Regions from separate parts of the Kitasatospora sp. NPDC058046 genome, predicted to be linked through region 4. Evidence: riboswitches for the same ligand, from Rfam matches in the RefSeq annotation. Region 4 holds a riboswitch; each other region holds the start of a gene.

Region 1 (6,972 bases), on a different contig from region 4:
GACGATCGAGTCGCCCGTCGCGAAGAACGCGACCAGCCGGCCGATGAGGTGGCGCTCGCCCTCGCTGAGCTTCGCCAGGTCGGCGACGTCGGAGTGCAGGTCCACCTCCTCGACGGTCCAGGTGTTCTTGATCGCGTCCCGGTACCGGTCGTAGAACGACGGGTAGCGCATCGGGCGCAGGGTCAGCTCGAAGCCGGGGTCGAGCAGCATCTTGCGGTCTTCGGGGGTGGTCACTGGCAGGCCTCGCAGGACTCGGGGTTCTCCAGGGAGCAGGCGATGGCGGCTTCCTGCTCCGGGGTGAGGGAGGGGGTGTTCACGGGCACCGGCGCCGGCGCGGCGGCACGGGCGGTGCCGGACGCGGCCTGGGCGATGCGGGTGGCCGGGCGCGAACGCAGGTAGTAGGTGGTCTTCAGACCCACCTTCCACGCGTAGGCGTACATCGAGCTGAGCTTGCCGATGGTCGGCGCCGCCATGAACAGGTTCAGGGACTGGCTCTGGTCCAGGTACGGCATGCGGGCCGCGGCCAGGTCGATCAGCGCGCGCTGCGGCAGCTCCCAGGCCGTCCGGTACAGCGAACGGACCCCGGCGGGCAGCCAGTTCAGGTCCTGGACGGAGCCGTTGGCGTCGCGCAGGGCGTCGCGGGTCTGCTGGTCCCAGACGCCGAGCTCCTTGAGCTCGCGCACCAGGTACGGGTTGACCTGGAGGAACTCGCCGGACAGCGTCTCGCGCTTGAACAGGTTGGACACCTGCGGCTCGATGCACTCGTACACGCCGGCGATGGACGCGATGGTCGCGGTCGGCGCGATGGCCAGCAGCAGCGAGTTTCGCAGGCCGGTCTCGGCGATCCGGGCGCGCAGCGCCGTCCAGCGGTCGGCCCACTGCGGGGCGGCCGTCGGGAAGTGGTCGATGTGCAGCTCGCCGCGGGCGGCGCGGGTCTCGCCGTACGCCTCGTGGCGGCCGAGCTGCTCGGCCAGGTCGGCGGAGCGCTCGTACGCGGTGAGCATGATGCGCTCGGCGATCAGCGTGGACAGGCGGGCGGCCTCGGCGGAGTCGAAGTCGATCCGCAGCTTGAAGAAGACGTCCTGGAGGCCCATCACGCCGAGGCCGACCGGCCGCCAGCGGGAGTTGGAGGTGCCGGCCTCGGTGGTCGGGTAGAAGTTGATGTCCACCACGCGGTCGAGGAACGTCACGGCCGTGCGGACGGTGGCGTCGAGGCGCTCCCAGTCCATGGCGCCGAGCAGGTCGTCGACCGTGGCACCGGGGGCCACGTGGGCGCCGAGGTTGACCGAGCCGAGGTTGCAGACGGCGGTCTCGGAGTCGTCCGTGACCTCCAGGATCTCCGTGCACAGGTTGGAGGAGTGCACGGTGCGGCCCGGCAGGGCGGTCTGGTTGGCGGCGCGGTTGGAGGCGTCCTTGAAGGTCATCCAGCCGTTGCCGGTCTGCGCCAGGGTGCGCATCATGCGGGCGTACAGGGTCTGCGCCGGGATGGTGCGGACGGCCTTGCCGGCCAGCTCGGCCTTGCGGTAGGCCTCGTCGAAGTCGGCGCCCCACAGGTCGACCAGCTCCGGCACGTCGGCCGGGGAGAACAGCGACCAGTCCTGGTTGGCGTTGACCCGGCGCATGAACTCGTCCGGGATCCAGTGCGCCAGGTTGAGGTTGTGGGTGCGGCGGGCCTCTTCGCCGGTGTTGTCGCGGAGCTCCAGGAACTCCTCGATGTCGGCGTGCCAGGTCTCCAGGTAGACGCAGGCCGCGCCCTTGCGGCGGCCGCCCTGGTTGACGGCGGCGACCGAGGAGTCGAGGGTGCGCAGGAACGGCACGATGCCGTTGGACTTGCCGTTGGTGCCGCGGATCAGGCTGCCGCGCGAGCGGATGCGCGAGTAGGACAGGCCGATGCCGCCGGCGTGCTTGGACAGGCGGGCGATCTGCGCGTAGCGGTTGTAGATCGAGTCCAGGTTGTCCAGCGGCGAGTCGAGCAGGTAGCAGCTCGACATCTGCGGGTGCCGGGTGCCGGAGTTGAAGAGCGTCGGCGAGGAGGTCAGGTACTCCAGGCGGCTCATCAGGCCGTACAGCTCGGCCACCTCGCGCACCGACTGCTCGGAGTCGCCGACCGCCAGGCCGCAGGCGACGCGGAGCAGGAAGTGCTGCGGGGTCTCGATCACCTTGCGGGTGATCGGGTGGCGCAGCAGGTAGCGGGACTGCACGGTGCGCAGGCCGAAGTACTCGAAGCGGTCGTCGCCGGCGGTGTCGATCAGCGCGTCCAGGGCGGCGGCGTGCTTGGCGACGAAGTCCGCGGTGGTGTCGCCGATCAGGCCCTCGGTGTGGCCGACGGCGATCGAGGCGGAGAAGGACACCGAGCCCTGGCTGTTCGCCTCGTCGACGATCTCCAGCGCGAGCAGGCGGGCGGCCAGCTTCGAGTACTGGGGGTCCTCGGCGATCATCGACGCGGCGGCGTCCACGGCCAGCCCGCGCAGCTCGGCGAAGTCCGAGCCGGCGTGGCGGCCGCGCAGCGCGGCGGCGGCGACATGGCCGGGGTCGACCTCGGTGAGGTCGGTGCTGCGGTCGGTGAGCAGCCGCAGCAGCGCGCCCCCGGGGTCGGAGACCGTCGGGTCGGTGAAGGCGGTACCGGAGCCCTGGGCGGGCAGGGTGGCTGAGGCAGCGGTGGTCAAGGCGCTCTCTCCTGGCGGCGATCGGCGGCGGTGCTCGGGGGGCCACCGGGCCGATCTGGGCAGGGGAGCACGGCGCGAACGCAAAAAAGCGTCGCGCGAGGTGACTCCCCGGCCCGCCCGCGAGGCCCGGAGGGGTACTGCTGGTGCCGGCGCGGCCTCTGCGGGAGGGCCGTGGCGCACGCCGTCGGCAGGTACTCGGACTCGCGGGGTGCGGCTGCTGGAGCCGCCCGCTCACCGCTGCGGGGCAGTCCCGGATTCGCACCGGGTTCCCCTGCATCGACAGCAGAAGCGAGCATACATGTTGTGCCGCCGGACTGCGGCGGCACCATATGTTGTGCCTGTCGTGTCGCGGATGTGCGTGGGCCGGGCGGCCGGTCAGTGCTTCAGATAGACCTTGTACGTGCTCGAATCGCCGGTCGGCGAGGTGAATTGGGCGACCAGCCGGTAGTGTCCGGCGGCGCCCAGGGCCTCGCCCAGGGCCCGGTCGGTGGCCCTCGGCGCGGTGCTGTCGAGGACGACCATGGTGAACCAGCCGTCCCGGATCGCGGCGACGCTGCCGTCGTCGCCGTGGTGCTCGACCCCGGCCCCGTCGCGGTAGTCGGTGCCGGCGCGCGCGGAGACCCACTGCTCGGGCTTGGAGACGCCGCCGAGGTAGTACTCGGCGAGTCCGTCGACCTCGGTGAGGTAGCGGCCCTGGGGCTCCGTGTGGACCCGCAGGACGGCCAGCAGGCGGCCGGAGTCGGGGCCGTTCTGGTAGCGCAGCGCGGACTGCTCCAGGCCGAGGGCGAGCAGGGCGACCCAGACCAGGATGCCGAGCTGGGGGTGGCGGAAGTGGGCGCCGACCAGCCGGGTCAGGCCGACCCCGGCGAGCGGGGCGGCCAGCAGCATGCCGTAGCCGAGGTGGCGGAACAGCGCGCCGGAGGTGCCGGTCCACAGGTGGGCGGCGGGGACCAGCAGGGCGGTGGCGGTCAGGACGGCCCCGAGCAGGGCGCGCCGGCCCCGGGTGGTGGGGAGGGGCTCCTTCTCCGGCGCGTCGTGCTCGGGCATCTGTTCGCGGCGCGCGTAGGCGATGGTGCCGGCCACCGCGAGGACGGTGAACAGGCCGGCCCACTGGAGCGTGCCGAGCAGGACCGAGCCGGCCGAGCCGGGGGCGTTGCCGCGCGAGGGCGACCACCCGGCGACCTTGCCGAGGGTGCCGTACGGGAGCAGTAGGACGAGGGTGCCGAGGGCCGTCAGCAGTGAGCGCAGGGCGGCCGGGCCCACCCGGTGGTACGGCCGGGCGCAGGCGAAGGCGAGGGCCACCAGGGCGGGGACGGCGAAGGCCGCGGAGTAGGCCGTGGCGCAGGCCAGCGCCGTGGGCGGGGCGGCGAGCAGGGCCAGGGCCGGATGGCGGCCTGCGGTGAACACCGTGGTCCAGGCCGAGAGGGCGACCAGCAGGACGGCGAGGGACTCGGGCGCGGCGTAGAAGCCGACCACGACGGTGGACTGGAGGACGGCGTACCCGGCGATGGCGCAGATGGCGACCCGCTCGTTGAACAGCCGCCGGGTCAGCGAGTACAGCAGGACCGTGGTGAGCAGTGCGAAGCCGAGGCTGAGCAGCCGGGTGCCCCAGATGCCGTTGGCGTCGGCGGCGGCGCCGGCCAGCGGCGGGTAGAGCCAGGGCGAGCCGTGCACCCGGTCGACCAGGTCGGTGGTGACCGGGGTGCCGTGCAGCAGGTGGGCCAGCTGCTGGCGGCCGGCGACCATGGCGGCGGCCTCGTCGGGGTGCGCGGCGGCCAGCAGGCGCAGCGAGAGGGCGGCCTGGACGGTGAGGACGGCGCCCAGCAGGCCGCGGGCGATCCACCGGCGCCGGGGGCTGGTGCCCGGGTCCCAGCCGATCGCGGGGACCTGCGGGATGGTGTACGGGGCCAGCTCGACGCCGTCGGGGTTGTCGACCGTTACGGCGGGGCGCGGACCGTCGGGGCTGTCCACCGCCACGGCGCCGGGCCCGTCCGGGTCCGGCTCGGCGGCCGGGTCGTGGGCGGAGCGGCCGTGCGGGACGGGGGAGAACTCGGACTCAGTGCTCATCAGGGGTTCCGGATGTCGAAGCCGTAACGGGGGTCGGACACGCGCTGCTTGAACGCGGCGAGGGTGTCCGGCACGGCCTCGACCCGCCAGTCCGCCCGCTTGACGATGTTGAACCAGACGAAGCCGACGATGTCGTCGTGCGCCTCCAGCCCGGAGAACAGCTGGTCGATGTCCGCGTGCTGGCGCTTGCCCTGTTCGGAGGCGGTCTCGCTGATGAAGAAGGGCTTCTGGGAGAAGCCGCGGATCTCGGCCATGGTCGGGCCGTAGAGCGCGTCGAAGGTCTTGGGCCCGGTCTTGGTGAAGTAGCCGGTCATGCCGGCCCAGTCGACGTAGGTGTCGCCGGGGTAGTACGGCTCCAGGCGGGTGTTGGGCGCGGGGTCGGTGATGTTGGGGCTCCAGACCCAGATCACGTTGGTGGCGCCGGCCTGGTCGAAGAGGTCGTGGACGTGGCACCAGGCGGCCACGAAGTCCTCGGGGGTGGCGGCCTGACGGCCCCACGGGTACCAGTCGCCGTTCATCTCGTGGGCGATGCTGACGGCGATCGGCAGGTTGAACTTGGCCACGGCCTTGGCGACGCCGCGCACGTAGTCGTCGGTGTCGCCGGCCGCGATCGAGGCGAGCGAGCGGTCGTGCGGCTCCCAGGCCATGAAGGGCAGCGCCCCGGCGTCGTGGATCCGGCGGGCGCCCGCGGTGTCGAAGCCGCCCTTCCAGTGGGCGTAGAACTCCAGGACGTTGGGCTGCTTGCCGATCGCGTCGCGGTAGCCGGGCAGCGCGTCCATCGTGGCGGGGACGTCGGGCAGGGCGGCGCCGAGGTACTTGTGGCTCGGCCTGAGCAGCGGCGTGACGTCGTACGGGACGCCGGCCGGCAGGGCCTTGGGCGTGGCGGGTGCGGCCGGTGCGGTGCCCCCCGCGGCGGGGGTCGCGCCCGGAGTGCCGGGAGTCCCGGGGGCGCCGGGGGCCGGGGTGGCGGCCGGGGCGGCCTGGGTGAGGTCCTTCTGCATCGCGAAGCCGGGGTCCTCGGGGCCGCACGCGGTGGTGAGCAGCAGGCCGGCGGCGGCCAGCAGCGGGAGCGCCAGCCGGTGACGGAGCCGGCCGGCCCGTCTCGGGTGGGCGGTCATGGCGATCACACTGCTTCCGTCGGGCGGGGCTGGACGAGGACCCGGCCCACGATGGTGGCGTAGAAGAGGCCGGAGGCGAGGACGAGGGCGAAGTTCAGCGGGCCCATGGTGAGCATCCGCCAGATGCTCAGCAGCACCCAGAGCAGGGCGGTTCCGCCGCCCCAGGCGATGACGCCGATCCAGAACCGCCGGGTCCTGTTCCGCTTGGCGCCGCTGGAGCCGGTCGGCTGCCAGGCCATCCGGTTGCGGCGCACGATGTCCCAGATGGCGAAGACGTGCGCCCAGCCGTACATCATGCGGGCGGCCCAGGCCTCCAGCCGGTAGGGGTTGCGGTGCCAGAGCGGGAAGATGACCGTCGCGTAGAGCAGGCCGGGCAGCACCAGCGCGGTGTTCTCCCAGCGGATCAGGTCGGGGCGGGCGAGCAGCAGGACGATCGGGATGAGCGGTGAGACGACGGTGAACAGCGCCGTGTGGATGTAGTAGAAGAAGCCGGACAGGTAGCAGGCCCGGGTGATCGGCCGCAGCTTGGTCTGCCAGAACTTCTTGCTGCCGAGCAGGCTCATCGAGCCGGTGCACCAGCGGTACTGCTGGTTGAAGAAGCCGCCGACGTTGTCCGGGCAGACGCCGGTGGCCAGCGCGACGGGTATGTACTGGAGGTCCCAGCCGAGGCGGCGCAGGTCGAACCCGGTGTGCACGTCCTCGGAGTGGCCGATCAGCGTGGTGCCGCCGTTCTCCTCCAGCGCCGCGCGCCGGTACACCGCGCAGCTGCCCACGCAGATGGCGCCGTCGCTGCGCTGCCGGGAGACCTGGACGGTCCGGTAGAACAGCTCCTGGACGGCGCCGGCGCCGCGCTCGATCCAGTTCTGCGAGTCCAGGATGCGGAAGAACTGCGGGGACTGGACGATGCCGAGACGGGGGTCGGCCTCCATGTAGGGGAGCATCTCGTTCAGCAGGTCCGGCCGGGGCGCGAAGTCGGCGTCCAGGATGAGGATGTAGTCGCTGTCGGAGTTGCGGAAGCCGAACTGGAGGTTGCCGGCCTTCTTGAACCAGCCGAGCTTGTCGCGGGTGCCGTACACGAACCCGAAGTCGACGGCCATCTGCGCGAGTTGCGGGCTGTTGCT
Region 2 (6,972 bases), on a different contig from region 4:
ACAGCACCAGGTTGGACTCCCGTCCCTGGCGCACCTGTTCGCGGAAGTCGTCCTTGTGCACCACCAGTGCCCGCCCGCTGCGCCCGCGCGCGGCCTGGTGCGGCGCGGCGGCCTGGAGGGTCGCGGTCAGGTGCAGCCGGGCGAGCGCGCCCTGCGGGCGGCGGGCGCGGATGGTGTGCCCGCCGGTGGTCTCGGCGGGGGAGCGGCGGCCCTGGGCGCCGTGCCCGGTGCCCTTCACGGTGAACAGCCGCGTCCGGTACGGGTCGCCGGCCGCGACCGGCGCCGACTCCCGCGCGGGGGCCGGGTGCTGGGCCGGTACGGGCGGCTGCGCGGGTGCCTCGGGGCCATCGGAGGCGGGGTCCTCGGGGGAGGGCGCCTCGGGCGCCTCGGGGCCGGCGTCGGACGGATCGGGCGCGCCGCCGCCGTCGGGGCCGCCCCCGTCCGGGCCGCCCTCCGGCCCGTCGCCGTCGTCACTGCCGCCACCGTCGCCGTCCGGGCCGGGCCCGTCGTCCTCGGGCTCCGGCTCCTCCTGCTGGGCGTGCTCCTCCAGCGTCCGGTCCAGCTGCTCCTCGTCCAGCCCGGGCGCGTCGAAGGGGTTGCGGCGGCGGCGGTGCGGCAGTGCCAGCTGGGCGGCCTTGCGGACGTCCTCCTCCAGCACCTCGGTGCGCCCGTCCCAGGCGGCCAGCGCGACGGCGGTGCGGGCCATCACGATGTCCGCCCGCAGGCCGTCCACCTCGAACGCGGCGCACACAGCGGTGATCTGACGCAGCGCCACATCGGTCAGCTTGACCTTGGGCAGCAACTCCCGTGCCGCGGTGATGCGTTCGGCGAGCGCCCGCTCCTCCTCGGCGAACCGCGCGGCGAAGCCGGCCGGGTCCGCGTCGTACCCGAGCCGGCGGCGGACCACCTCGGCGCGCTCGGCCGGGTCCCGGGTGGCGGCGATCTCGACGGTCAGGCCGAACCGGTCGAGCAGCTGCGGCCGCAGCTCGCCCTCCTCCGGGTTCATGGTGCCGACCAGCAGGAACCGGGCCGCGTGCCGCACCGACACGCCCTCGCGCTCGACGTACGAGCGGCCCATCGCGGCGGCGTCCAGCAGCAGGTCCACCACGTGGTCCTGGAGCAGGTTCACCTCGTCGATGTAGAGCACGCCGCGGTGCGCCCGGGCGAGCAGTCCGGGCTCGTAGGCCTTGACGCCCTCGGCCAGCGCCCGCTCCAGGTCGAGCGAGCCGACGATCCGGTCCTCGGCCACGCCGACCGGCAACTCGACCAGCTGGGAGGGCCGTTCGGAGGAGGACGGGGAGTCGTGCGGCCCGTCCGGGCACTGCGGGTCGGGCGCGGCCGGGTCGCAGGCGAAGCGGCAGTCGTCCACGGTGGCGATGGACGGCAGCAGGCCGGCCAGCGCGCGCACCATGGTCGACTTCGCGGTGCCCTTCTCGCCGCGCACCAGCACGCCGCCCACGGCCGGGGAGACCGCGTTCAGCAGCAGTCCGAGCCGCAGGTCGGCCATGCCGACGATCGCGGTGAACGGATAGCGGACGTCACTCATGCCGTACCCCAGTCCTGTCGTGCCTGACTCTGTGATCGTGCCCGGCCCTGCTGCCCCGCCCGGTTCGGCGGTCCTGCCCAGCCCTGCGTCCGTGTCCGGCTCATGCGTCACTCCCAGGGGCCCCGGGCGGGAGGAACGGCAGCGATCCGGCCGCCGGCACCCCGCCCTCGATCAGCTTCCACAGCGCGTCGGTGTCCGCGTGCTCCTCGATCAGGTCGCCCAGCCGGTCCAGCCGGGCCTCGCGCGCCGCGGCGAAGGAGGTGTCCGGCGCCGGGACGAACGCCCGGCCGGACAACTCGGCTACCTCGCGCAGGAGTTCGCGGCGGAACCCGTCGTTCTCCAGCGCGCCGTGCCAGGTGGTGCCCCAGACCGGGCCGACCCGGCAGCCGTCCAGGAAGGGACTGCCCCCCTCCACGGTCACCACCCCGTGGTGGATCTCGTAGCCCTCGACCCGCTGCCCGAACGCCTCGCCGACCGGCCGCGCCAGCACCTTCTCGACGCCGAAGCGCACGTGCGTCGGCAGCAGCCCGAGACCGTCGACGGCGCCCGCCTTCGACTCGACCTCGTCCACGATCGAGTGCGCCAGCATCTGGTAGCCGCCGCAGACCCCGAGGACCGGCAGTCCGGCCGCCACCCGCGCCTTCAGGGCCGGCTCCAGGCCGCGCTCGCGCAGCCAGGCGAGGTCCGCGACGGTGGCCCGGGTACCGGGCAGCACCACCAGGTCGGCGTCGGCCAGCTCCTCCGGCCTGGTCGCCCAGCGGACCAGCACGCCCGGCTCCTGCGCGAGCGCGTCCATGTCGGTGAAGTTGGACAGCCGGGGGAAGCGCACCACGGCCACCCGCAGCACGTCCGCGCCGAGCGGCCCGGGCCCGTCCGCCCGGTCCGCCACGGTGGACAGGTCCAGCGAGTCCTCGGCGTCCAGCCAGAGCCCGGGCAGCATCGGCAGCGTGCCCAGCACCGGACGGCCGGTCAGCTCGTGCAGCATCTCCAGCCCGGGCGCCAGCAGCCGCGCGTCGCCGCGGAACTTGTTGACGAACCAGCCCGCCACGTGCCGCTGGTCCTCCGCCGACAGCAGCGCCAGCGTCCCGTACATCGCCGCGAAGACCCCGCCGCGGTCGATGTCCCCGACCACCACCACCGGCAGGGCGGCGGCCGTGGCCAGGCCCATGTTGGCGATGTCGCGGTCGCGCAGGTTGATCTCGGCGGGCGATCCCGCGCCCTCGCAGACCACCACGTCGTAGCGGCCGCGCAGGTCGGCCAGGCACTCCAGGGCGCGCTCCAGCAGGACGGGCTTGCGCTCGCGGTAGTCCAGCGCGCCGACCTCGGCCACCGGCCGGCCGAGCAGCACCACCTGGCTGCGGCCGTCCGCGCCCGGCTTGAGCAGCACCGGGTTCATCGCCGCCTCCGGCTCCACCCGGGCGGCCTGCGCCTGCATCGCCTGGGCGCGGCCGATCTCGGCGCCGTCGGCGGTGACGAAGGAGTTGAGCGACATGTTCTGCGCCTTGAACGGCGCGACCCGTACGCCCTGGCGGGCGAGCCACCGGCAGATTCCGGCCGTCACCACGCTCTTGCCAGCGTCCGAGGTCGTCCCCGCGACCAGCAGTGCGTTGCTCATGCCCGTCCCCTCTTCTTCAGCAGTGCCCGCAGCAGGACGTGCCCCGCGACCGTCGTACCCAGCGCCAGTGCGCCCACCCGCCGGGAGAGCGCGCAGGCCCGCTCGATGTCGTCCACCGTCACCGGCCGCAGCTCCGCGCCCAGGACGGGCCGGTGCTCCACCCGCTCGCCGTACCGCAGCGTGCCGCCCAGTCGGACGCCCACCGCGCCGGCGAACGCCGATTCGGCCTGGCCCGCGTTCGGGCTCGGGTGCGCGGAGCCGTCGCGCCGCCAGACCCGCCAGGCGGTCCGGGGCTCGGGGGCGGCGGCCACCGTCAGCAGCGCCGTCAGCCGGGCGCCCGGCCAGCCCGCCACGTCGTCCAGCCGGGCCGAGGCCCAGCCGAACCGGGCGTAGCGGGGCGAGCGGTGGCCGACCATGGCGTCCAGGGTGTTCACGGCGCGGAAGGCCAGCAGGCCGGGGGTGCCGGCCAGGGCGCCCCAGGTCAGCGCGTTCACCACGGCGTCGGCGGTGTTCTCGGCCACCGACTCGACCACCGCCCGGGCGATCTGCTGCCCGTCCAGCGCGCTCGGGTCCCGCCCGCACAGGTGCGGCAGCCGCTCCCGGGCGGCGGCGAGGTCGCCGGCGGCCAGCGAGCGGCCGATGGTGCGGGCCTCCCGGGTCAGCGAGGTGCCGCCGAGTACCGTCCAGGTCGCGGCCGCCGCCAGCGCCGCCCGGCCCAGCGGGCGCCGGCCCACCGTACGGTCCAGGGCGAGCGCGCCCGCCGCGACCGCGCCCACGCACAGCGCGGTGTACCCGGCCCCGGCGGCGCGGTCGTCGCGCCACAGCCGCCGCTCCAGCCGGGTCGCGGCGCTGCCGAAGAAGGCCACCGGGTGGCCCCGGCGGGGGTCGGCGAAGCGGGCGTCGGCGGCGTAGCCCGCGGCGGCGCCGAGCGCGAACACGGCGGCGCGGGCCAGCGGGCGCGAGGCTCGGGTCAGCGGGCGCGGAGCGGGGGAAGGCGCGCGCGGGGTCATCGGCCGCACGGCGGAGGGCAGCTCGGAGTCCGGCCGGGCGGGGCAGCCTGCATCGCGTGCGTGTCCTCACTCAGGGTCCGCGCCCTGGATCGACGTGACGGCGGCGAGAGTCTCCTGGCTTCCGGGTCGAACGCACCCCCGGAGCCTTCCAGCGGCCGTCGACGGCCCGCCGTGGCGATGTTCCGAGCGTGCTCCCCGGTGACAGTGGCGGGACCGCGCCGGACTTCCACCGGCTTCCTCTCCATGCCTCCGTTTGGCCCCAGGATCCCATCACGGGCCCGAACCGGGAGTCAACCGAGGTCACGGAGGGGTTGGTCACACGGGGACGCCGCTGACGCCCGGTCGGATCGCCCGGCGCGGCCCCGCCCCGACCCCCGCCACCGGCACCCCCTGAGTACCGCCCTGAGCACCCCGGGAGCGCCCGCCGGGTGACCCGGACGGCCCAGCCCGGTGGCCGGTCGGGCGGAGCGCCGGTGAACTGGGGCTCGAACACCGTCCGGTCCGTGAACAACGTCCGTGAACAACGTCCGTGAACAACAGAGCGGGGAGCGAGATGCGTTGGGGAACCGCCGCCGTCGTGGCGGCCGCCGCGGTGGGGGCCGCCGTGCTGGTGGTCGGCCGCCGGGCCTCCGAGCGGATGGTCCGTCCGGTGACCGCCGTCCAGGAGTCCGGGCCGGTCCAGGTCCGCGCCCTCGCCGCCGGCCGGGTCACCTTCACCCGCGGTCCCGCGAGCCTGCGCCCCGGCCGCTGGGCGGTGGAGTGGGCGGACGGCGGGCACGCGGTCGTCGAGGAGGTGCTGCACGCCGACGAACAGGGCGTCACCCGCCGACTGGTCCGCGCCGACCGGGGCACCCTCGTCCCCGGCACCGAGGTCCGCTTCACCCCGCGGGTCCACCTCGGCGACCCCACCGAGGCGCTCGGCCTCGCCTTCGCCGACACCACCGCCGACGGCGAGCTCGGCGCCCTCCCCGCCTGGCGGCTCGACGGCAAGCGCGGCACCTGGGTGATCCTGGTGCACGGCCCCGGCGACGACCGCCGGCAGACCCTCCCGGTGCTCCCCGTCCTCGACCGGCTCGGCCTGCCCGCCCTCGCCGTCACCTACCGCGGCGACCGGGGCGCCCCCGCCTCCCCGGACGGGCTCAGCCACTTCGGCGAGACCGAGTGGCGCGACATCGAGGCGGCGGTACGGCTGGCGCTCGACAGCGGCGCGGGCAAGGTGATCCTGTACGGCTGGTCCGTCGGCGCGACCATCGTGCTGCAGACCGTGGCCCGCTCCGCCTGGTCGCACGCCGTCCGCGGCCTGATCCTCGACTCGCCCGTGCTCGACCTGCCCGCCTCCGCCCGCCGGGACGCCGCCCGGGCCGGCTTCCAGGGCGTCGCCGCCGAGCTCGGCGCCCTCGCCGCCGAGGGCCGCACCGGGGTCGACCTCGCCGACTTCGGCCGCATCGCCGACGGCACCGACCTGCGGGTGCCGACCCTCCTCCTGCACAGCCCCGAGGACAGGATCGCGCCCTTCGGCGCCGCCGAGAAGCTGGCCGCCGCCCGCCGCGACGTGGTGAGCCTCCAACCCTTCCCCGGCGCCGACCACGCCACCCTCTGGAACACCGCCCCCGACCGCTACACCGAACTCCTCCGCCGCTGGCTCACCCCGCTCCTCTAGGGCCCGTCTTCGAACTCGCGTCTGCGGGCCGACGCCGGGGCACGCACCTCGCCGCGTTGTCGTCGGTCGCCAATGGCCCCCAGCCTTCGGCCGGGAGGTGCCCCCACCGCAGTGGCTCCCTCCTCCGCCTTGCGATGCACGCACCCCAACGCCGCCCCGCCCGCCCTCCGGGCGGACGACGGGAGTTCGAAGACCGGCCCTGGCCCCTCAACCACCCCCCCTGTGCGCGAGGGCGTTTTCGGCTGGTCCCCGCCGCTTTTCCCGGTGCGATTCCCCCCGTCCGGGAATGAACGTTCCTCCCATTCCTCCGGGCCCGCGTGAAAAGTCGGCCCGGCCGACTTCCGGTGCGGCTCGATCCCGATCACCGCGCCCGCCATCCGTCCGGATTCGGGCTGGACAGTCCTGCCGGGCGTCGCCGGGCCGAAACGCCCCCGTACGGGCCCCTCGGCTGTCAGGAGCAATATTTGGCCCGGCCCCTTACCCCCCACCCGTACGCACGGTGACCGCCCGAGCATTCCCGGCAACCGGGCCGCCCCCCATGGCATGGGCAGGTCACACGTTTCCGGCCAGGCGGTTTGCCGTTGTTGCCCGATCTTGCGGAGGTGCCACCGGCGGTCGCCCGGTCGTACGGACAACCGGATGTGACAGAAGGCCGGTACAAGGGGAAGACTGCTCGACGTGACGTCTCGGAACCCGCGCGACCGTGATGCCCCGCTCCCGCCGACGATCGGTACCGGTGCGACGGTGACCCGTCTCCCCGGAACGGCCCAACGGCCCGCCGGTGGCAGGCCGGGCGGGGCGGGAGTCCCCCGTAACGCAGTACCCCGGCGACGAGGGCCCGCTCCGGCTCCCGGGCGGGGCAGGGTTCCCGTGCCGGAGGGCTTTCCGGCACCCTCCGAGCTGGCGCCGCTGGCCCGCCGGATGCTGGTGGACGCCGTCCGGGTCGCCCGCTGGGCCGGTGAGCTGGCCGAGGTCGACAAGCGTGGCGAGCTGCTCCCGGACGACGCCCGCGCGGCGGGCCGGGCCCTGGCCATGACGGTCGGTGCCGCCGCCAAGGCGTGGGGGCAGGCGCTGCTGGTGGGCCTGGTGGAGGCCCGGGACGGCGGAGCCGGCCCCGGCTGGCGCCTGCACGCCTGGGAGC
Region 3 (6,972 bases), on a different contig from region 4:
GGCCGGGCGCTCTACCAGCTGATCGGCGTGCACCCCGGCCCCTTCGTGTCCGCCGAACTGGCGCGGGCGGTCGGCGTCGAGCGCGCCGAGCAGGCGGTCAGGGAGCTGCGTGGCGTCCACGTGCTCGACGAGGTGGTGGACGACGACGGCGAGGACCGATTCCGGGCCCACGACGTGGTGCGGCTGCACGCCTACGGCCGGACGCGGGAGCTGCCCGACCGCGCCGGGCTCCTCGCCGGCGTCGTGGCGTACTTCCGGGGCCGTGCCTCGCTCGCCGACCGGACGATGGGCAGGGACCGGCTCCGGCTGCAGGACCCGAGCGGCGACGACCTGCCCGGCTTCGCCTCCGACGCCGCGGCCCTGGAGTGGCTGTACGCCGAACGCGCCGACTTCCGCGCGGTGGTGGAGGAGGCGGCCGCGCAGGGGTGGCACGGCGAGGTGTGGCGGCTCTGCGAGTCGCTCTGGCCGCTGTACCACGGCCGCAAGCTCTACGACGACTGGATCGCCACCCACCGGCTCGGCATCGAGTCGGCCCAGTGGGACAACCAGCCGGCCGCCGTGGTCAAGATGCGCAATCAGCTCGCCCGCGCCCACCAGGAGCGCGAGGAGTACCGGCTCGCCGCCGAGCAGCTGGCGCTCGCCACGGAGCTGGTCCCGCTGGTGACGAACCGCCGGGTGGTCGGGGTGCTCTACGAGACCGACGGCCTGCTCTGCCTGGCCGACGGCCGCCCGGGCGACGCGGTGGAGCGCTTCACCCTGGCCCTGGCGGAGAACCGGGGCGACGACCACGGCGAGATCGTCCAGAGCTACAACCTGGCGCAGGCGCTGATCGCCGACGGCCGTCCGGAGGAGGCGCTGACCCTGCTGGCCGAGGCCACCGCCCGGGCCGCGCGGACGCGGGACAACGACATGCTGATGAAGCTGCCGCTGGTCCGCGCCCGGGCCCACCGGGCGCTCGGGCAGCTGGACCTCGCCGTCGCCCACGCGGACGACTGCGCCCGGCAGGCCAGGGAGCGGAACCAGTTCGCGAAGGAGGCGCAGGCCCACACCCTGCTCGTCACCCTCGCGGAGGAGCTGGACGACGCGGAGCTGGCGGAGCGCAGCCGCGCGCGGCTGCGGCAGCTGGCGGGCTGAGGGGCGGTACGGGTCGGGGGCCGGTGCCGGCGGGACACGGCGTGATCAGGGCCCGGTACGGAAGGACACCCGGGTGCGGTGCCCGCCGGTGCGGACGGTGAGCCCGTGCTCGGGGAGGCCGGCCGGGTCGCCGCCGTCGGCGAGCCAGCAGGCCACGGCGGAGCCGAGCAGCAGCGGGTCGACGGCGGGGTCGGGGCGGCCCCAGTCCGGTTCGGCACGGGCCTCCAGCAGCCGGCCGCCGTGCAGCCGGAGCAGGTGGCGGGCCGGGCCGAGGGCGGCCACCGCGACGGCGAGGCCGGGCAGTTCGGCGGCGGTGTCGGCGAGCCAGCGGGTGGCGGGGCGTTCGGCGTGGGCCTCGGTGCGGGCGATCACCTCGGCCGTGTAGCGCAGGGCGTCGCCCGGGTGCTCGTCGGTGAGGGCGTGGAAGCCGCGCGGGGTGTGGTCGTCCGGGTGGAAGGGGTAGCGCCGCAGGCTCACCTCGGTCCCCTCGGTGCTGCCCTCGACGTCGTACGCGGTGGGCCACTCGGCGGCCCCGGGGCAGGGGACGGGCCTGGGGTAGGGCGGCAGGGAGGGTTCGCCCCCGGGTTCGTCCAGGCCGTCCAGGAAGGAGTAGAGCAGTGGGCGCAGCAGCCGGGCGGACTCGCCGCGGTGGGCGAGTGAGCGGTCGGTGATCTCGCGCAGGCCGGCCGGGGCCTCGGCGAGGGCCTGTTCGAGCTGGGCGGCGAGGTCCCCGTCCGGGTCGAGGACGGGGGCGGCCTGGCCGAAGGCGTAGCTGGGGGAGCGCGGGTCGAGTTCGGCGGCGCCGGTGGCGACGAGCATGGTGCGGTGTTCCAGGGCGGCGCCGTAGACGGTGACCGAGCCGTGGTCGCCGATCACGCAGTCGGCGGCGACGAGCGCGGCCTGCCAGCCCTGGTGGGGCGGGATCAGGCGCAGGCCCATCCGACGGGCGTCGTCGAGCAGCGCCCCGGGTGCGTGGCGGCTCCACACGTTGGGGTGCAGGACGACGGCCACCGTGTACTCGTCGGCGGGCAGTTGGCGGACGAGCCGCCGGGGCAGGTCGGGGTGGCGGCCGAATAACGAGTGCTCGCTCCAGGTGGAGCTGACGACGACGAGCCGTCGGCCGCCGACGGCGCCGAGCGCGGCGCGGTAGCCGTCCCGGGAGCGCCGGCTGGCGAGCATCCGGTCGAAGCACGGGTCGCCGACCACCCGGGCGACGTCCAGGGCCTCGGGGCAGGAGGTCCGCAGCCGGTCCAGCTGTTCGGGGTGGGAGAGCCCGAGGACGTCCACGAACACCCGCCCGCGGTGGGTGAGTTCGTTGCGGGACAGGCCGGCGGCGCTGACCGTGTCGCCGGTGGACTCGGTGACCAGGCGGTTGTAGCCGGCGCCGTGCGGCAGGACGACGAGGCGGGCGTCCAGGCGGTGCATGGAGGAGTGGACGGCGCAGGCGACGGCCAGGTCGAAGCGGTGGCGGACGGCGTCGTCCCAGTCCAGCACGGTGAAGCCGGACAGGCCGTGCAGGTAGTCGTCCAGGGTGCGGTCGGCGAAGACGGAACCGGGGTTGACGGTGAAGTACCACTCGATGCCGTGCGGGCTCAGCAGGGAGAGGACGTCCAGCACCCGGGTGGCCGAGGTGAGGGTGCGGGCGACCGCCAGCACGCGGGCCTTGACCGGGTCGGTGTTCCAGCGGTCGGCGGGCCAGGCATGGGGGTGGGACGGCACATCATGATCGTACTGGCCGGGGCCGTTCACGGCGCGCCTTCCCGAGCGGGAGTCAGCGGCCCGAGCGGGAGTCAGCGGACCGGGCGGGAGGCGGCAGGTCGGGCAGGCGTCGGCGGGAGGGGTCAGCCCACCGCCGCGCTGGGCTCGTGGTGCTCGGCGGCGGCGCACTCGTCGAGGAGGGGGCGCATGGCCTCGTCCACGAGCCGGTAGCGCACCACTCGTCCGTCCCGGTCGCCGGTGACCACGCCGGCCGTACGGAGCAGCCGCAGGGCCTGGGAGACGGCGGGGTCGCGCATGCCGGTGGCCACCGCGAGGTCGCTGACGGCGAGCGGGCCGGCCCGGTGGAGGGCGAGCAGCAGGGCGAGCCGTCCGGGGTCGGCGAGCAGGGAGAACCGCTCGGCCCAGGACCGGACGTGCGCGGGGTCGCCGATCGCGGCGATGGCCTCGCAGACCCGGTGCCCGTCGATGGTGCGGTGGCCCGCGCGGTCGGCCGGTACGAGATGCATGCGGACATTCTTGCAGGCGGCCGCCTGTGATCCTGGACACCTGCGCAGGTGCGCAGCCTTGCACGGGTCGGGGCGCGGCCCCTACGGTGTTCCCCGCCGTGGTGCTCGGGAAGACCGGTGACGGACCCTCAGGGGTCCCAGCCCGGAGCGGCCCTCGCCACTGTGATCGGGTCGTTCCTCCGCCCGCGGAGGAACGTCGTCCGTGCCCACGGAGCCACTGGGTGCCTCGCGCACCTGGGAAGGCGGGCACGGGTATCCCGTCAGCCAGGAGACCGGCCACGGCATCTCACGAGGTTTTCCACGAGGTGCTGGAGCGTGATCCGCAGATGACCCTGCCCGAAACCGTTGCCGCCGGCGCGAAGCCGGCCCCTTCCGTGCTGCCCAGCTTCAGATGGCGGCGCGAGGACACCGTCCGTACGGCCGGGCTGATGGCGGTGATCGTGGCCATGCACGTGGTGGCCTTCGGCACGCTGATCTTCCTGGTCGCGCCCGAGCGGTACGCGGTCGGTACCCAGGTCTTCGGGGTGGGCCTCGGCATCACCGCGTACACCCTCGGGATGCGGCACGCGTTCGACGCCGACCACATCGCGGTGATCGACAACACCACCCGCAAGCTGATGGCGGACGGCAAGCGGCCGGTCTCGGTGGGCTTCTGGTTCGCCCTCGGGCACTCCTCGATGGTGGTGCTGATGGCCGCCCTGGTGGCGGGCGGCGCGCAGCTGGCGAACACGCTGATGGACGACGAGTCGGCCACCCACAAGTGGCTGGGCGTGATCGGGACGACCACCTCCGGCGTGTTCCTCTACCTGATCGGCGCGCTCAACCTGGCGGCGCTGCTCGGCATCCTCAGGGTGTTCCGCTCGATGCGGGCCGGGAAGTTCGACGAGAAGGAGCTGGAGGCGCACCTCGACTCGCGCGGCTTCATGGCCCGGGTGCTGAACCGGGCGACCCGTTCGATCACCCGGCCGGGGCAGATGTTCCCGGTGGGCATGGTGCTGGGCCTGGGCTTCGACACCGCGACCGAGGTCACCCTGATGGTGATGGCCGGCTCGGGCGCGGCCTCCGGGCTGCCCTGGTACGCGATCGTCTGCCTGCCGCTGCTGTTCGCGGCGGGGATGAGCCTGTTCGACACCTTGGACGGGACGTTCATGAACTTCGCGTACCAGTGGGCCTTCGCCAACCCGGTCCGGAAGGTGTACTACAACCTGACCATCACGGGTCTGTCGATCGCGGTGGCCTTCATCATCGGCACCATCGAGCTGGTCGGGGTGCTGCACGAGAAGCTCGACCTGACCGACCCGGTCACCGGGTTCGTCGCGGACATCTCGCTGGACAACGTGGGCTACGCCATCGCCGGGCTGTTCGTGGTGGTCTGGGCGATCGCGATCGGGTACTGGAAGCTCGCCCGGGTCGAGCAGCGCTGGACGCCCGAGGGCTCCTGAGCCGAGCGGCCCGGCCGCCCGCGGCGCCTCCCCGAGTCCGGGGAGGCGCCGTTCGCGTGTCCGGGGTCAGCGCTCCTCGCGGAAGTCGACGTGCCGGCCCGCGGCCGGGTCGTACTTGCGCAGGACCATCCGGTCCGGGTCGTTGCGGCGGTTCTTGCGGGTCACGTACGTGAAGCCGGTGCCGGCGGTGGAGCGGAGCCTGATCACCGGGCGCAGTTCGCTGCGGGCCATGGGACGTCCTCCTGGGGTCTGGGGGTCGGGGTCTCGGGGTCCGGTCCGAGGGGTTGGCTCGAACCGTACATCGAAATGGAAGTCATTTTCATCTGGTGTAACGTGAGCCCGGTCCTGCCCATTCCCGGACGCCAGGGAGCACCCATGTCCGCCCGCTGCCAACTCACCGGCCGCCGGCCCGGCTTCGGCAACGCGATCTCGCACTCGCACCGCCGCACCGGCCGCCGCTTCGACCCCAACATCCAGCGCAAGCGCTACTGGCTGCCCGGCGAGGGCCGGTACGTCCGGCTGGCGCTGAGCGCCAAGGGCATCCGCACCGTCGACGCGATCGGCATCGAGGCCGCCGTCGCCCGCATCCGCGCCCGGGGGGAGAAGGTCTGATGGCCAAGCAGAGCAAGATCGCCAAGAACGAGCGGCGGCGCGCCGTCGTCGCCCGCCACGCCGAGCGCCGGGCCGAGCTCAAGCGGACCATCGCCCACCCCGGCACCGGCCCCGCCGAGCGCGCCGCCGCCCAGGCCGAACTCGCCCGCCAGCCGCGCGACGCCAGCGCCACCCGGGTCCGCAACCGGGACGCCGTGGACGGCCGGCCCCGCGGCTACCTGCGGGCCTTCGGCCTCTCCCGGGTCAACCTGCGCGCCCACGCCCACGCCGGGCACCTGCCCGGCGTCCGCAAGGCGAGCTGGTGAGCGCCGTGGACGGGACCAGGCTGCCGGTGGTGGTCGTCGCCGGCCTGCACGCGGAGCAGCGCCGGGCCGCCGTCGAGGAACTGGCGGCGGCCGCGGTGGACGCCGTGGTCCTGCACCACGACCTGCGGGACGCCGCACTCGGCACCGTCCGCCGCGAGCTGCGCGACGCCGCCGGGGCCTTCGACGTGGCCGACGTCCCGCTGGCGAACGACTGCCCGTGCTGCGCCCTGCGCGAGGACCTGCTGCCCCGGCTGCTGGAGATCGCCGACGGCGGCCGGTACGGACTGGCGATCGTCGAACTGTGGGGCGGCAGCGACCCGCACCCCGCGGTCGAGGTGATCGCCGGGGGAGAGGTGGACGGGAGGCGGCTCGACGACGCCGTCGAACTGGCGGGCGTGGTCACCGCCGTCGACCCGGACCGGCTGGTCGGCGAGCTCTCCGTCCCCGACGACCTGGTGGAGCACGGCGAGCAGACCGCCTCGCGCGACGACCGGACCCGCGCCGAGGCGCTCGCCCACCAGATCGAGTACGCCGGCACGCTCGCCGTGCCGCGCGCCGCGGCGCACGCGCCGGGGCTCGCCCTCCTGCGCCAGCTGCACGCCACCGCCCGGACCGTCCGGCTCGGCACCGGCGCGCTCACCCGGGCCGCGCTCGGCGGCTTCGACGTGGCCGCCGCCCGCGACCGGGTCAACCCGGCGCTCGCGCTGCTGCCGCAGGAGCGGGACGAGGCGGGCGTCGCCACCCTGCTGTGGGAGCGCCGCCGACCGCTCCACCCCGAGCGGCTGCACCGGGCGCTGGAACTGCTCGTCCCGGCGGCGCAGCGCAGCCGCGGCCGGTTCTGGCTGGCCAACCGGCCCGACCTGATACTCGCCTGGGACGCCGCCGGGGCGAACCTCGCGGTCGAGGAGTGCGGGCCCTGGCTCACCTCCCTGCCCGACGCGGCCTGGGAGCTCTACCCGCCCGCGCGCCGGGCCGCCGCCGCCCTCGACTGGCACCCCCGGCACGGCGACCGGGTGCAGCAGCTCAGCTTCACCGCCGAGGGGCTGGACGTCGACGGCATCACCGACCTGCTCGACTCCTGCCTGCTCACCGACGCCGAACTCGCCGCCGGCGAACCCGGCTGGAAGGCCCTGCCGGACGCCTTCCAGGACCTGCTCGACCCCGTCCACTGAAGGAGCGCCCTCCCGTGCGCAAACGATCCGCCCCGCCGAAGCCCCGGCCCAACCCGCTGCTCGCGGCGGGCATCGAGTACAT
Region 4 (6,972 bases):
CGAGCGAGGACACGTGGCCCTGCCCGCCGAGGGTGTGCACCGGCCACGCCCCGCGCAGCCCGGTACGGCGGACGGATCTCCCCAGCCGCCGCCACGCGGCCAGCACCTCCGGCGCACGCTCATAGCCGGGCGTCGAGCGGGCCCGGGTGAGCAGGTCGAGCGCGGCGGCGTGCTGCCGAGACCCGAGCGCCTGCTCGGCCTCGGCGAGCAGGGCCCCGACCTGCCCGCCGGCCCGCTCGATCTCCTGGTGGCGGCGGGGCCGACTGAGCTGCATGCTCGCCCGGAACCGGCGCTCCGGGGTGATCCGCCACCAGCGCGCGGTGTTGTCCTGCCCGGCGGACACCGCCCAGTCGGCGTCCCCGCCCATCATCACGGCGGCGACCGGCTGGCTGTGTTCGCGGAAGGTGCGCACGCAGCGGTACAGGGCCAGGTCCCAGAGCCGCACCGCGCCGTCCTCGCCGCCGGTGACGGCGTACCGGGAGTCGCCGCTCAGCACCAGCGAGCGGACCTCGCCGATCGGCGAGGTCACGGTGCGCACCGCGCGGCCGCTGCGCAGGTCCCACAGCCGGATCGTCAGGCCGGGCGAGGCGGTCGCCGCGGTGCGGCCCTCGGGCTCCAGCCATATCGCGGTGGGACCGCGGCCCGGCATCGTCATCGTCTGCCGCAGCTCTCCGGTGTTCAGGTCCCACAGCTGGAGGGTGCCGCGCGCGTGGCTGCTGACCAGGGCGAGACCGCCGTCGTGGCTCAGTTCGACCCGGTGGGAGTCCTCGGCCCGGTCCGTGACGGGTCCGAGCCGCAACCGCTGCCGGCCGCTCGGGAAGTCCCAGACCAGCAGCCGTCCCTCCACCACGGCGACGGCGGTCCGCGCCCGGTTGTCGATCCGCAGGGCCTGCACCCGGAACAGCTCGCGGCGGCCGGGCGGGGTGAAGGCCAGCAGGCAGCGCTCGCGCGCCAGGTCCCAGAACCGGACCTCGTTGTCCGGGCCGACCGAGACCGCGTACCGGCCGTCGGAGACGTCGAGGCTGCTCACCCAGGACTCCAGGCCGCCGACGGTGCGCAGCAGCTCGCCGCGCCGCAGGTCCCACAGCTTCAGCCCGCGGTCCTTGTCGCCGTGGCCGCCGTAGCCGGTGACCGCGTACCGCCCGTCGGGGGTGATCCGGGCGGCGAGCCGCGCGGGGCCGTCGAACAGCTGGTACCAGCGGGCGGTGAAGGCCGGGGCCGCCCGGTTGTCGGGGGCGCTTGAGAGGTCGAGACGTTCCACGGCGGCGCGCCGCTCGGGGTCGTCGCCGCACTCCGCGGTGATCCCGGCGAGCAGCTCGCGGGCGGCCTCCAGGTCGCCGCGTTCCAGGTGGACCTCGGTCAGCCGGTGGCGGGACTGCCAGGAGTCGCCGTGCACGAGCCGCAGCTGCTCCAGGTCGGCGACCAGGGTGTCGTCAGTGGTCTCGCCGCGCCGCCAGCGCAGCAGGCCGCCGTTGTAGGCGGCGTCCAGGTGGCGCGGGTCCGCTTCCAGAGCGTCGGCGAAGGCGCGCTGCGCGCCGGGGATGTCCTCGAGGTCGAAGAGCGACAGGCCGCGGTTGTTCAGCTCGTCGGCGCGCAGCCCGACCGCGCTCGGCACCGGGCGCGCGTACCGGGTCCCGGTGGCCCGGTGGTAGTGCTCGGCGAGCTCGGCGGCGACCTCGGCCATCGAGGCGGGTCGCTGGGCGGGGTCGTGGCGCAGGCAGCGCTCCAGCAGCTCGGCGACGCCGGGCGGGATCGGCGGGCGGCCGTCGCGGCCTCGGGTCCCGCGGAAGACCGCGAGGGTCTCGCTCGCGAGTGGTCCGACGTACCAGGCCACGCCGCCGGTGAACATCTCCAGCACCGAGACGGCGAAGCTGTACAGGTCGCTTCGCCGGCCGAGCTGCCGCTGCCCGTACTGCTCGGGCGAGGCGTACACCCTGGTCATCCCTCCGGCGGCGACCAGGACGGTGGCGTCGGCGCCGGGCCGATCGCCTGCGCCGCCGGGCCACGCGGCGAGCTGCCCGGCCCGGGCCAGGCCGAAGTCGGTGATCCGGGCGGTACCGTCCCGGTCCAGCAGGATGTTGCCCGGTTTCACGTCCTGGTGGACCACGCCCTGCTGGTGGGCGTGGTCCAGACCCCGGGCGGCCTGGACCGCCAGGTCCAGGATCCGGGCGAGGGCTTGTTCCGGGCCGCCCGCGTACAGCCGGCCACTGTGGATCAACTCGCTCAGGCTGCCGCCGTCCAGGTACTCGGCGAACACCCGGGGCGTCCCGCCGATCTCCCGTACGTAGTGGCAGGCGCAGACGTGCGGGTGCAGGCCGAGGCCGACCCAGGTCTGCGCCTCGGCGACGAACAGCTCCCGCTCCCGCGCGGACCGGAACAGTTCCGGCCGGGGGGACTTCACCGCCAGGTCGGTCCCCCACCCCAGGTGCCAGACCCGGTACACCAGGCCCATCCCGCCGGCCTCGTGCACCTGGTCGACCCGGTACAGCCCCTCGATCACATCGCCGACCTTCCAGGCCGACGCCGCCCCATTCCGATCGCTCATACCGACGAGTATGCGATCTGACGCCGTGTCATGACAGGCCGCCCCGGGGCCGCCTGGGCCTTCGTCGTGATGTCGGGTCAACCGCGCAGGCCGAGCGCGAAGCCGTACCCGCGGGGCCAGGCCGGCACGCCGAGAGGTCGGTCCGCGGGGCCGGCGGCGGAAGTGGACCACCACGTCGGCGTGATCTGGATGCCGACGGCCGGCCCGGCCGGGACGAGAACACCGAAACCCATGACGATGGACCGGATCCTCAGGGAGGACCGCGAGTGGGCGCGGCCGTCGAATGACAGTACGTTCGACGGGCGTCGGCGGGCTGTTCACCGCGACGCGCGTGCCCGACGGCGACGACCCCGCGTGGCTGACCACCGCGGGCATCGTGGTCGACAGCCTGTTGTTCACGGCCGCCGCGGTGGCAACCGTACGGCTGGTCGGACACCTCGACCGGCGGCGCCGAGCGTCCCGCGGCGCCTGAGCCCCTGGCACCGGCGCCCCGGCCCCTTCCGGAGAAGGGGCCGGGGCGCCGGTCGCCCCCCGCCTGTCAGGGCGCGGTGGTGCCCGGCTGCGCGCCGGCGCCGAAGGACCAGCCCTCGACGTCGCCGGGGGCCGGGTCGTAGCTGCCCGCGCCCAGGGTGCTGTACGACCAGGGGCCGCCGTGCTGGGCGTGCCAGTACGACCAGTAGGCGCTGCCGGTCGGGTTGGTGCAGGTCGTCGGCAGGGCGTTGATGGTGCAGACGAAGCCCGGGTAGCGCGGGTGGAAGGCGTACGAGAATCCGGCGCCGGTGAGCGCGGCCAGGCCGCTGGCCGGGTCGCCGGGCGCGCAGCCGGTCTGGATGCCGCCGCCGACGGCGGTGAAGTCGACCACGACGGTGACGCCGGTGGTGCCGCCGCAGGCGGCCGCCCGCGCCTGCGGGGCCTGGACGGCGCAGACGCCGAGCAGTCCGGCGGTGAGGGCCGCCGCGGCGGCGATCGACCCGAGCGTACAGCGGGCCAGGGTGGGGGTGTCGCTCATCGGTGAACTCCTCGCGGTGTCAGCGTGGTTCAGCGCGTGGCCGGAACCGGCGGGCAGGCCTGGGTCGGGGCGTCGGGGGCGGCCCCGGAGGCGGAGAGCGTGGACAGCGGGGTGCCCGCGAGGCCGAGGACGGCCTGCGCGGTGGCCCGGGCGCCGTTGCCCGCGTTGAAGCCGGTCGCGTCGTAGGCGACGGCGCCGCGGACCGCCGGGTCGGCGGAGCAGCCCTGCTGGAGCTTCACCAGCCGGCCCCAGGCCTTGAGGCCGGGGCCGAGGCGTCCGCCGGAGAGCAGCGCCTGGGTGGCCAGGCCGGTGCTGTTGGCGTTGGAGGCGGTCGCCCCGGCGGCCGCGAAGCCGCCGTCGGCGTTCTGGTGGGCGGTGAGCCAGCCCAGGCCCGTGTTCGCCTTGGCGGCGCGCCCGGTGGCGGCGAGGGCCTGGACGGCGAGGGCGGTGGCGTCGGCGTCGCTGGTGCAGGCGGCCTGGCCGAAGGAGAGCGGGAAGCCGCCGTCCGCGCACTGGCTGTTCGCCAGGAAGTCCACGGCCGCCGCCGGGACGTCACCGGGCGTGCGGTGCAGGGCGATCACGGCGAGGGACTGGCCGAAGGCGTTGCTGTAGTCGCCCCACTGGGAGCGGTCGGAGAACCGGCCCTCGGCGGTCTGCAGCGACCGCAGGCGGGCCGGCAGGTCGACGCCACCGAAGGCCGTCGGGTCCCCGCCGCGGACCTCGACGGCGAGCAGCAGCTTGGCGGTCGCGCCCGCGTAGGCCTCGGTGGTGCCGTCGCCGAGGTAGCCGCCGATGATCTCGGGCTTCGCCAGCCAGGCGGTGGCCTTCGCGGCGGCCTCGTCGGAGCCGCGCGAGGCGGCGAAGGCCAGTACGGCGTCGATGGTGAGGCCCTGGTCGGGGTAGGCGGTCCCGTTGAAGACGGACTCGAAGTGGTCGCCGTCGACGAGCTGGCGGGCCAGCCAGCCGCCCGCGGCGGCGTCGGGGCGGACCGTCGGGGACGAGGTCGCGGCGGCGGGCGCGTTCACGGGCGCGGCGTGGGCGGCGGTGGCCGCCGGGAGCGCGGTGGCGAGCGCCACGGCGGGTATCGCGAGCAGACCGAGGGCGCGGCGGAGCGTGGGCATGGTGGCCTTTCCGGGCCCGTGCGCAGGGGCCCGGAGGACGGCGGCGACAGCCGGGGCGGCCCTCGGGGCTCCGGCCCGCGGACCACGACGGGAGGAGGGACGACACGCCTCCGCCGACGGGTACTCGGGCTCGCCGCCGACCAGGAGCCGGCGGCCTACCGTTGCGGGCCAGCGCCGGATTCGAACCGGACTTCCCCCAGCGGCGGAGTCACAACATGACGGCCCATCATGGCGATACGGAAAAGATCCGGTCAAGGGTTCGAACGTGACATCACGGTGGCCGCCGCCCGACATCGCGACGCGCCCCTCCCGGCCGCCGACGCGACCAGGGCGTCCCGGACGGCAGAATGCCTCCCATGCGGCACATCTTCGTCATCGGCATCGGCGCGGGCGACCCCGACCACCTCACCCTGCAGGCGGTCAAGGCGCTCGCCCGCACGGACGTCTTCTTCATCCTCGACAAGAACGAGGACCGGCAGGACCTGATCCGGCTGCGCCGCCGGATGCTGGCCGAGCACGGCCGGCCCGGCCACCGGGTGGTCGAGGCGCCGGACGCGGAGCGGGACCGGACCACCCCCGCGTACGCGGCCGCCGTGGACGACTGGCGCGTCCGCCGGGCCGACCTGGTCGAGCAGTTGCTCTCCGAGCACCTCGGCGAGGGCGAGACGGGCGCGTTCCTGGTCTGGGGGGATCCGAGCCTCTACGACAGCGTCATCGCCGTGGTGGACGACGTCCTGGCCCGCGGCGCCGTCGGCTTCGACTACGAGGTGGTCCCGGGCATCAGCAGCGTCTCCGCGCTCGCGGCCCGCCACCGCACCACGCTGACCCGGGTCGGCCGCCCGGTGCAGATCACCACCGGCCGCCGGCTGGCCGAGGGCTTCCCCGAGGGCGTGGACGACGTCGTGGTGATGCTCGACGGCCGCGCCGCCTTCACCGGGATCGACCCGGAGGGGCTGGAGATCCGCTACGGCGCGTACCTCGGCACCCCCGACGAGATCCTCGTCGCCGGTCCGCTGGCCGAAGCCGCCCCGCGGATCAGCGAGTTGCGCGAGTCGGCCCGCGAGCGCAAGGGCTGGATCATGGACACCTACCTGCTGCGGCGCTCCGGGAGCTGACCGGCGGGCGCCGCCCCGGTTCGACCCCCGGCCGACACTCGGACACCGGCCTCGCGCCCGGCCGTCACTCCACCCGGCCGGTGCGCTCCCGGACCCGTGCCGGTGCACTGTGGGCCAACTCCGACACCATGCCACTGCCTAACGTTCCGTCATGAGAGCGAGCAGGAGAGCCCCTTGGGCTCGTCCGGCTCGACCGCGCCGCGCCGCCGCCCGCTCCGGGCGGCGGCCCGAACCCATGACTGGAGGCCGTCGAGGTGCCTGCAATGCCGGTCGGCGGGCTGGTCCCCCGCACGGAAAACGTCACCGAACACGCCGCCGACGTCGTCGTCCGCAACGCCCGGATCCACACCGGGGACGCCCGCCGCCCGCAGGCCGGCGCCCTCGCCATCCGGGACGGCCTGATCACGGCCGTCGGGGACGACGCGGACGTCGCCCCGGCCGTCGGCCCGTCCACGGTGGTGGTCGACGCGCTCGGCCGCCGCGTGGTGCCCGGCCTCAACGACGCGCACCTGCACGTGATCCGCGGCGGCCTCAACTACGTCCTGGAGCTGCGCTGGGACGGTGTGCGGTCGCTGCGCCAGGGCCTGGCGATGCTGCGGGAGCAGGCCGCCCGGACGCCCCGGGGGCAGTGGGTGCGGGTGGTCGGCGGCTGGTCGGCGGAGCAGTTCGCCGAGCGGCGGCTGCCGACCCCCGCCGAGCTGAACGAGGCGGCGCCGGACACCCCGGTGTTCGTCCTCCACCTCTACCAGTCGGCGGTCCTCAACCGCGCCGCGCTGCGCGCCGTCGGCTACACCCGCGACACCCCGGACCCGAAGGGCGGCCAGATCGTCCGGGGCCGCGGCGGCGAGCCCAACGGCATGCTGCTGGCCGCCCCGAGCGCCCTGGTCCTCTACTCCACGCTCGCCAAGGCCCCGGCGCTGGAGGGCGAGGAGCGCAGGACGTCCACCCGGCACTTCCTGCGCGAGCTGAACCGCTTCGGGCTGACCTCCGCGATCGACGCCGCCGGCGGGTTCCAGAGCTTCCCGGAGAACTACGCCACGGTGACCGAACTCGCCCGCGAGGGGCTGCTCTCGCTCCGCATCGCCTACCACCTGTTCCCGCAGACCCCCGGCCAGGAGCTGGACGACCTCACCCGCTGGGTCGAGACGGTCCGGCCCGGGGACGGCGACGAGTGGCTGCGGC

The links. A riboswitch is a leader RNA that binds a small molecule or an ion and turns the genes downstream of it on or off. The one in region 4 is predicted to bind cobalamin.
Region 1: linked by a shared signal. The riboswitch ahead of ACFVU7_RS06430 (ribonucleoside-diphosphate reductase subunit alpha) and the one ahead of ACFVU7_RS22825 (prenyltransferase/squalene oxidase repeat-containing protein) in region 4 are both predicted to bind cobalamin.
Region 2: linked by a shared signal. The riboswitch ahead of ACFVU7_RS18260 (cobalamin biosynthesis protein) and the one ahead of ACFVU7_RS22825 (prenyltransferase/squalene oxidase repeat-containing protein) in region 4 are both predicted to bind cobalamin.
Region 3: linked by a shared signal. The riboswitch ahead of ACFVU7_RS12735 (HoxN/HupN/NixA family nickel/cobalt transporter) and the one ahead of ACFVU7_RS22825 (prenyltransferase/squalene oxidase repeat-containing protein) in region 4 are both predicted to bind cobalamin.

The regions. Positions count from the first base shown of each region.
Region 1 covers NZ_JBHVRS010000002.1:491,272-498,243, forward strand. Annotated here, with positions in the region: gene ACFVU7_RS06425 (ribonucleotide-diphosphate reductase subunit beta) at 1-210, opposite strand, end outside; gene ACFVU7_RS06430 (ribonucleoside-diphosphate reductase subunit alpha) at 231-2,642, opposite strand; cobalamin riboswitch at 2,835-2,969, opposite strand; gene ACFVU7_RS06435 (glycosyltransferase family 39 protein) at 3,042-4,733, opposite strand; gene ACFVU7_RS06440 (glycoside hydrolase family 26 protein) at 4,733-5,851, opposite strand; gene ACFVU7_RS06445 (glycosyltransferase family 2 protein) at 5,857-6,972, opposite strand, start outside.
Region 2 covers NZ_JBHVRS010000008.1:76,282-83,253, reverse strand. Annotated here, with positions in the region: gene ACFVU7_RS18270 (putative cobaltochelatase) at 1-1,546, opposite strand, end outside; gene ACFVU7_RS18265 (cobyric acid synthase) at 1,647-3,161, opposite strand; gene ACFVU7_RS18260 (cobalamin biosynthesis protein) at 3,158-4,171, opposite strand; cobalamin riboswitch at 4,279-4,412, opposite strand; gene ACFVU7_RS18255 (alpha/beta hydrolase family protein) at 4,725-5,831, shown strand; gene ACFVU7_RS18250 (hypothetical protein) at 6,702-6,972, shown strand, end outside.
Region 3 covers NZ_JBHVRS010000005.1:108,902-115,873, forward strand. Annotated here, with positions in the region: gene ACFVU7_RS12720 (AAA family ATPase) at 1-1,134, shown strand, start outside; gene ACFVU7_RS12725 (hypothetical protein) at 1,180-2,853, opposite strand; gene ACFVU7_RS12730 (metalloregulator ArsR/SmtB family transcription factor) at 2,976-3,359, opposite strand; cobalamin riboswitch at 3,442-3,655, shown strand; gene ACFVU7_RS12735 (HoxN/HupN/NixA family nickel/cobalt transporter) at 3,686-4,801, shown strand; gene rpmG (50S ribosomal protein L33) at 4,868-5,032, opposite strand; gene rpmB (50S ribosomal protein L28) at 5,177-5,413, shown strand; gene rpsN (30S ribosomal protein S14) at 5,413-5,718, shown strand; gene ACFVU7_RS12755 (CobW family GTP-binding protein) at 5,724-6,890, shown strand; gene rpsR (30S ribosomal protein S18) at 6,905-6,972, shown strand, end outside.
Region 4 covers NZ_JBHVRS010000011.1:91,289-98,260, reverse strand. Annotated here, with positions in the region: gene ACFVU7_RS22840 (protein kinase) at 1-2,545, opposite strand, end outside; gene ACFVU7_RS22835 (hypothetical protein) at 2,829-3,017, shown strand; gene ACFVU7_RS22830 (flagellar hook-length control protein FliK) at 3,084-3,554, opposite strand; gene ACFVU7_RS22825 (prenyltransferase/squalene oxidase repeat-containing protein) at 3,584-4,675, opposite strand; cobalamin riboswitch at 4,773-4,913, opposite strand; gene cobF (precorrin-6A synthase (deacetylating)) at 5,032-5,790, shown strand; gene ACFVU7_RS22815 (amidohydrolase) at 6,054-6,972, shown strand, end outside.